Regions from separate parts of the Methylophaga sp. UBA3613 genome, predicted to be linked through region 1. Evidence: riboswitches for the same ligand, from Rfam matches in the RefSeq annotation. Region 1 holds a riboswitch; the other holds the start of a gene.
What was found. A riboswitch is a leader RNA that binds a small molecule or an ion and turns the genes downstream of it on or off. The one in region 1 is predicted to bind cyclic di-GMP.
Positions count from the first base shown of each region.

Region 1 (4,196 bases):
CGGCTGCGTTGGCAAAAGGTGATTGAAATAAAGTTGCAGTTAAAACCGCCGTAATAATGTTAATTTTCATGCTGACTCCATCTTGGTGTCGATCATTATTATCCGTAAATTAAGGAATAATAATGACATCACCGCTTTCAAGCAGCACGTTAGATTCAAGTGATTTACCTTGTTTAATATCAGCATAATAGACAGGAATAATTTGCTGTTTCATTCCATCTCTACGCAAAATGATAATGTCATTTTCTTTCGCATAAGTAGTGAGCCCACCAGCTAAACTTAAAGCCTGCATTGCGTCAAGCGGTTGACTCATTCCAAAGGAGCCAGGGGTTAGAACTTTGCCGAGGATATGAATGGTGTTACCTGAAACCTGATTGACGGTAACGTTAACGACTGGATCCGAGATATATTCTGAAAGTTTTTCTTTAAGCTCAGTTTCTACATCAACTACTGTTTTATCTTTGGCGTTTATTTGGCCAGCTAATGGAAACGAAATAGTACCATCGGGAAGAATAACGACCTCTTTCTGCAAAGCATCTTCATTCCAAACTGAAATGCTTAACATGTCACCTGCATTAAGTGTGTAGGGTTCTGAAGCATGAACAACTGTTCCAATCGAAAGTGTCGCTAATAGCAACACTGCATTTACCAATTTATTCATTATTCTTCTCCATGTTTATAATTTACATTCGCTTCGGATGATAACACGTTATTTAAGCATAAAAAAAGGGAGCATTTCTGCTCCCTTATTTTAACTGGGTATTATTGTTGAATTAATCAGTTTTACGCTTTTGATTTAGCACGTAAACGCAGTCCCAATAGGCCTAATAAGGCAGGTGCGAAGAGAAAAAGCGCTGCTGGAATAGGCACAGCCGATACTGAAACATCATATTTCAGCTCATCAGAAGAAGCACTAAAGATATCCAAACCATAGTTTATACCAGTCATAAGCGTGGCGGTAAATGAGTAATCTGAGATGAGATTAAACTGATCAATAACAGCACCACCCATCTCAAATAACGATACGGTAGCTGAACTTAGATTTGCTTCTGGATTAAATGACCATACAATTTTAACGGGTGTATTTTGATCTGTAGATAGATCAAAAAATGATGACCAGTTGGTGTTTGGCTCATCTACCGTTCCGTGACCTAATACAACATCGTTGTTATTTAAGCTAACTTCTTGCGTAGCACCTGATGATCCGGCGGTGGTCAAATTTAAGGTTGCTGCATTTGCACTAATTGAGAAAAATAACGTCATAAAGAAAAGCATCGCTTTTTTCATAAGTCGCTCCTTTAAGGGGTTTGATTTATAGATTCAGTTAAGCAATGCAACCCGGCGATCTTACAGGGTAAGACCCGTGGCTTTCCGCCCCCGCCTCACAACAGGTTTGGCTATTGATAGGAAAGAAGAAATCCTTTCCATTGTGAAAACTTCCCAGCTTTTTAAGGAAGTTAATTTAACCGTAACGTTTTTTATTCAGTTTGTACAGAGTCTTTTCTGACAAAAAATATATAAAAAAGGGAGCTTCAAGCTCCCTTTTTCTTTCTCCTACCCGTTTTAGCCTGCAGTCATCTTGGCTCTACGACGCAATCCAATCAATCCTAATAAGGCGGGAGCGAATAAAAATAATGCGGCTGGTACAGGCACTTCTGATAATGAGGTAACTGACACATCGTATTTTAATGCATGTGATGTAGCATCTAAAATATCCAAACCGTAAGTTTTACCTGCTGACAATATGGCCGAAAAAGTAAAATCGCCCGTTATATCGTACGTTTCTGTAAAACTACCATCTAATGCAAAAATTGCTACAGTAGCAGAAACCAGATTTCTCACTGGGTTAAATGACCATTCAACATCAACAGCAGTATTTGTATCTGCTGTGACGTTAAACATTGAACTCCAATTTGATCTGGAGCTTTCAACAACACCACCACCTAAAACAACATTGTTCTTATTTAAGGTGACTTGCTGTTGGGATGCCCCATTTGAGCCCTCAGCTGTTAAATTAAGAGTTGCTGAGTTTGCACCAGCAGAGAATAAAAAGGCTATACATAATAGCATCGCTTTTTTCATAGCAATTTCCTTCTAAGTGAAAAAATAAGCAATGCAGCCCGGCCATCTTTAGTCAATTAAAGATCCGTAGCTTTCCGACCCTGCCTCACGACAAGTTTGGCTTTATATTGAAGATAGAAACAGAATTGTTTCTAAAATTGAGACTTTCTTATATTCGTGAAAGTTCAGTTACAGACTAACAGTTTTTGTGGATTTTTCAAATCATGTAGGTAAATCGCAGATGCAAAACTTTAGAGTCTTTTGATGATATTGAGCCCCACAAAGAAAAGGGAGCCGAAGCCCCCTTTCCTTGAACCAACAATATTGTTAACTCATTTGTTACTATGCAGCAGCTGTTTTCAGTGCTTTACGACGTAAACCGAAAAAGCCCATCAATGCTGGAGCAAATAACCATAATGCAGCTGGTACTGGTACTGCAGAAATTGACAGGTCGTATTTCAGAACATCTGATGTGGCATTAAAAATATCAACACCAAAGAATGATCCCGCTGTCAAAATAGCAGTAAAGATAAAATCACCAGTGATGTTAAAAATAGTTGGCGCACCAACATAACCACCACCAGGTCCAGTCAACAGACCAAAGGCCAATTGAGCATTACTCAAGCTGTTAGTTGGGTTAAATGACCACTCCACTTTTACTGGTGTATCAACATCAGTAGTAACATCAAACAATGATTCCCAAACTCCTGAATTAGCAACAGTACCACCAGCAAGAACTGTACTGTTGTTATTCAGATCAATACTTTGAGTAGCACCTGAAGAACCAACTGTTGATAATGTCAGTGTAGCGGCATTAGCACCAACTGAGAACAATAAAGCTATACAAAATAGCATCGCATTTTTCATAATAATTTCCTTTAATTGAAAAATTAAGCAATGCAACCCGGCCATCTTCAAAACCCAGCCAGAAGATCCGTGGCTTTCCGACCTTACCTCACGGTAAGTTTGGCAACAAAAACAGAAACAACATTGTCTCTGAACTTTTTATCTCCAAGAAATATCTCGGTGATGATTAAACACTACTACTTCATTTGCATGATTGAAATTGTACTATGGTACTAGTGACAAATTTATTGCAAAAAAATTAAATATTTCAGGCTGATTATAGCTGATTTTCTTTTTCTCACAATATCCATATTTAATGAACTTTATAACAATATTCTATTGGTTGTCCCACTTCATGCTGTGAATAATAGCTAACTGAATCAAGTACATAACTGCAAAAAAAAAGGGAGCCGAAGCTCCCTTTTCTTAAAACTAACAATATTGTTAACTCATTTTGTGTTATGCAACCACTGTTTTCCGTGCTTGACGGCGTATACCGAAGAAGCCTAACAGTGCTGGTGCAAACAACCACAATGCAGCTGGTACTGGTACTGCAGAGATTGACAGGTCATATTTCAAAATACCTGAAGTGGCATTAAGAATATCTACTGCAAAATATGAACCTGCAGTCAAAATGGCAGTAAAGATAAAGTCACCAGTGATATTAAAAATAGTTGGAAAACCAACATAATTACCACCAGGGCCAGAAACCAGACCAAAAGCCAATTGAGCTGAATCCAAGCTTGTTGAAGGATTAAATGACCACTCAACTCTTACAGGAGTATCAACATCAGTTGTAACATCAAACAATGATTCCCAAGAACCTGAATTAGCAACAGTACCACCAGCAAGCACAGTGCTGTTGTTATTTAAACTGATTTCTTGAGTCGCACCATTTGATCCGACAGTTGATAAACTCAATGTAGCCGCATTAGCACTAACTGAGAACAATAAAGCTATACAAAATAGCATCGCATTTTTCATCGTAATTTCCTTTAATTGAAAAATTAAGCAATGCAACCCAGCCATCTTCAAATAATACCTGAAGACCCGTGGCTTTCCGACCTTGCCTCACGACAAGTTTGGCGATTTAAAATAGGAACCATTTCCGTTCCCAACAAATAAAGCCACTTAGAAACAGCTCTCAAGTGACGGTTGAACAATACTGTTAATTTGTTACAAATAATGAGCCCTGCAACACAAAATTTAGCTGGATTAACTCAAATCTTTAATCAAATGTGAATTGATTCACAGTGTTTACAATGGTTTTGCAATTTAAGGAAAGGAAC
Region 1 covers NZ_DFLS01000008.1:318,786-322,981, reverse strand. Annotated here, with positions in the region: gene B3S93_RS11400 (hypothetical protein) at 1-70, opposite strand, end outside; gene B3S93_RS11395 (polysaccharide biosynthesis/export family protein) at 110-661, opposite strand; gene B3S93_RS11390 (hypothetical protein) at 784-1,287, opposite strand; cyclic di-GMP riboswitch class I at 1,330-1,408, opposite strand; gene B3S93_RS11385 (hypothetical protein) at 1,564-2,082, opposite strand; cyclic di-GMP riboswitch class I at 2,112-2,193, opposite strand; gene B3S93_RS11380 (hypothetical protein) at 2,404-2,928, opposite strand; cyclic di-GMP riboswitch class I at 2,957-3,042, opposite strand; gene B3S93_RS11375 (hypothetical protein) at 3,367-3,891, opposite strand; cyclic di-GMP riboswitch class I at 3,920-4,004, opposite strand.

Region 2 (4,196 bases), on a different contig from region 1:
CGGGATGGGTCATTTCCTGATAGGTCATTTGCAGTAGTTCAGTTTCGGAATAGCCGAACATTTCATAAATGGAATGATTGGCTCTTAACCACTGCCCACTCAAGGACAACACCCCCATTCCAATCGCAGCAAATTCAAACGCCTGCCGAAAGCGTTCATCACTCTCACGTTGTTCACGATATATCAGCAAGCTGGTCAAGCCATCAGATAAACGATGACCGATTTCACTGAATAAACGTTTTTCGTCGTTAGTCCACTCTCGCTCATACGAACATTGATGCAAACCAAACACCCAGGGTTTACCGGTTTTTGGATAGATGGCCGTACCGATGATTGAGCGAATATGATGCTCTCTCAGAAATTCGGGTGCATCAGGACTTTCTATAGTGGTAATCAGCGTTACTGGTTCACTGTTGGCCAGATAGGCTTCCAGACCTCGGGCTGCCTCTTCGGTCATCGGGAAATCTGTTCCAGCAGACAGACCACCAGGGTAGTCAGGAGTGGTCTGCTCCATGGGGATATGCCAAGTGGCACTTGCTGGATCACAAGGATATAAAAGCCATGCTCTGTCACATGCAAAACACGACAATATCGCTGCCAGAACATCACTCATCATCTGCTCAAGATCATTGGTGCCCTGAATAGCCCGGTTGACCTGATCCAGACATTCAAGAAACCACAAATGAGACTGATTTTCCTGCTCTGTACGTTTCAGGTCGGTGATATTTTGAAAATAGCCATGCCATACCATTCCGTTTTCTGAATCCGCTTCAGGCATGGCTTTGCAATCCACTAAAACCTTACCTTTCTGAGGGTGTAACACATGCCAACCCAGATTCAGAGGTTGCATCGTTTGAGCTGACTCAGCCATTTTCTGCAGAATAATGCCACGATCATCTGAATCAATGCTCATCCATGCAGACGAGGAATCTTCAATAATTTGTGCTGCGGTAAAACCAAAAATATCAACGATGGAAGCTGTACTGTCGAGAATTGCTATCTGCCGCTCAGACTGCAGACAAAACTTCACTATGGCAACCGGTGAGGTATCGGCTACATAGCTGTTCACGAGAGGCTTTTTGGCTTTGTTTTGGCTGAGGTGGTCATTAGATAGATGGTCAATACCCCGTCTGTTTTTACTTAGCGATTAAGTTGAAATAATTTCAAGGACTTACTGATTCATAACAGGCAATTAAAAATATTTAAACAGAACTGTTAATTGATTTTAACGATCTTAAAATGCCGGGGCATCTTAGGCATATTACCTTTTCATTACAAGGGATAATTCTCACTAAAACCAGGGACTTTTACCTTGGTCGTAATATATTGACTCCAAGGAAAGAAAATAATTTGTCCCGTAGAAATTTAATGCGATTATAGAGATTTACTCTCCAAAAACCTGTGCTCTCCATCTCATCCTCAAGCATGAACTAAAAGCAAGTGGACTTATGGTTTTTGTGAGCGTTTGGTGAGTCAGGTCAGTAGAGATGTAAAACGTTGGGTGGGAGGTGAGTTTACAAAAACACCTGGATCGTTTTTTTCTGCGAAGCAGACATTTACGATCACATTTTCATAAAGCCAGTAAATATAACCGCCTTCATCCATCCGGTAACGCCACTGGTACTGACACTGTACCCACCCTTCTTCGAGCGAAGTAAGTAATATCGGTGGTTCATCGGCCTGTAATCGTGGTTTGAACTCCACTTTTTTGGCTTTTAAACCAACACGATAACGATCAATTAAAAAATAATCATCTGTCATTTGATAGCGAATGCGATTTCCAGAAATATCATCCCCATGCTTATCAAGCAATATTTGCTTATTAGACAAAACAGAAGAGGAGGATTTTAGCGGATAGCGATCAGGTAATCCTGCCCTTGCTTTTTTGTGCGCATCAGAAAGCTGAGATTTATCCCACTGAAAGATAATAATTTGTACAACGAGTTTTTGCATTAATAAGTTACCGGACTAACCGTAAGTGATTTATTAAGTGTATTTGTACCAAAGTACAATTAAAAAACGTCTAAATAAGGATTATTTTGAATCTGTGTCGAACTTTATAAGACACATTTATTTTTAATTTTTGCCAAACTTAATGCGAATTAAGGACGGAAAGTTTCCGGTCTCAAAGTTGAGATTGCTGAACTACAAAAATTGAGGATATATCTATGAAAAACTTAACAAAAATTTTAGCAATATCTGCATTATGTTTTGCTCCAGTTTCCTTTGCTGCAACCATTAATAGCCTATATGATAGCTTTGAAGGTGAAGGTCAAGCGAGTTCTGTCTTAAACTATAACAGCTTCGTTAATTGGGATGTATCAAACGGTACGGTTGATTTGATCAAAAACGGTAATCAATGGGGAATCGTTTGTTCAGTTGGTAGCTTTTGCGTAGATCTGGACGGCTCAACTGGTGACGCAGGGATTTTGTCTTCTAAAAATGGTTTTTCTGCAGGTAAATACAAAGTGAGTTTTGATTTATCTGGTAATCAACGTAATGGTCCTGCTGACCAAGTTTCGGTGTTGTTTGGAGCAGGTGCACTTGTTAATCATCTTCTCTTGGATTGGGATGAAAATTGGCATACCTATAGTTTCCTGGTTGATTTGGTTGATGGGGATAAATTATCTTTTAGAAACTTCGGGGGGGATAATGTTGGAGCGATGCTGGATAACATCCGGGTTTCAGCCGTTCCAATACCAGCAGCAGTTTGGTTATTTGGTTCAGGTTTGATGGGCTTTTTAGCAATGCGTAGAAGAGCGAAAAGCCAGTAATTTTGACGCTTATTTTATCTAAAAAAGCCGTGACAGTTTCTGTCACGGCTTTTTAATTGTTAGCATAAGATGATCAATTAACCAAGCTTTGAATCGGAGCAGGAATACGGCCACCTAAGCGAACAAAGCGGTTTTCCTGATTCCCCATATTGACAGCCATCACTGGGCCTTCACCCAACAAACCACCAAACCGGACAATATCACCTGCTTTTTTGCCAGGCGCTGGAATCAATCTTGCTGCTGTGGTTTTTTTGTTGATGACACCAATTGCCATTTCATCAGCAATAATCGCGGATAGCATTTCAGCTGAAGTATCTCCAGGTAAAGCCACCATATCCAGGCCAACTGAACAGACTGCCGTCATGGCTTCGAGTTTTTCCAGATTCAAGGTGCCGTTTGCAGCCGACTCAGCAATGGTCAAATCTTCACAAACCGGAATAAACGCACCACTTAAACCACCCACATGTGAGCTGGCAAACGCACCACCTTTTTTCACTGCATCATTGAGCATGGATAAAAATGCGGTACTGCCTGGTGATCCAAAAGCTGGCAAACCGATCGCTTCAAAAATCTCTCCGACACTGTCATTACGATTCGGTGTCGGTGCCAACGACAAGTCGACAATACCAAATGGCAGATTTAGTAATTGTGCCACTTCACGGCCCACCAACTCACCAGCACGTGTCAGTCTGGCTGCTGTTTGTTTAATGACATCCGCCGCACGGCTCAGATCCATATTTTCATCTTCAGCCAAGGCTTTTTCCAAAGCCGCTTTAACTACACCAGGACCACTGACACCAACACTGACAACCGCATCTGCTTCACCGATGCCTAAATAAGCACCGGCCATAAACGGTACATCTTGTGGAATATTGGCAAATACCACTAATTTTGCAGCAGCAAGGCCATCATCGTCTGCAGTGAGTTCTGCAGCCTGTTTGATGATTTGCCCCATCTTGAGAATCGCGTCCATGTTGATACCGGCACGCGTACTGGCCACATTGACGGATGAACAGATTCGTTGCGTTTCCGTCAGCGCCTGTGGAATGGCTTCGATCAAAGCCTGATCGCCCTTACTCATGCCCTTCTCTACCAAAGCAGTAAAACCACCAATAAAATCCACACCCAATTCATGCGCCGCTTTATCAAGCGTTACGGCGACCTCAACTAATTGTTCTGAACTAAAAGGTGCACCGACAACACCGATTGGGCTGATAGAAATCCGTTTATTGGCAACTTCAATACCGTAGCGTCTTTCAATGCGGTTACAGGATGCCACCAATTGGCCAGCATAACGGGTGATTTTGTCGTAAATTTTACGTTTGAATGTTTCCAGATCATGACTGACGCAATCGGTCAGGTTGATGCCAACAGTGACGGTGCGAAGATCCAGGTTTTGTTCCCGCACCATCATCAAAGTTG
Region 2 covers NZ_DFLS01000006.1:292,756-296,951, forward strand. Annotated here, with positions in the region: gene B3S93_RS07600 (bifunctional diguanylate cyclase/phosphodiesterase) at 1-1,069, opposite strand, end outside; gene B3S93_RS07605 (hypothetical protein) at 1,474-1,953, opposite strand; cyclic di-GMP riboswitch class I at 2,076-2,153, shown strand; gene B3S93_RS07610 (VPLPA-CTERM sorting domain-containing protein) at 2,169-2,774, shown strand; gene B3S93_RS07615 (PFL family protein) at 2,848-4,196, opposite strand, start outside.
Region 2: it holds a riboswitch for cyclic di-GMP, as region 1 does, so the genes downstream of both, B3S93_RS07610 (VPLPA-CTERM sorting domain-containing protein) here and B3S93_RS11385 (hypothetical protein) in region 1, are expected to answer to the same signal.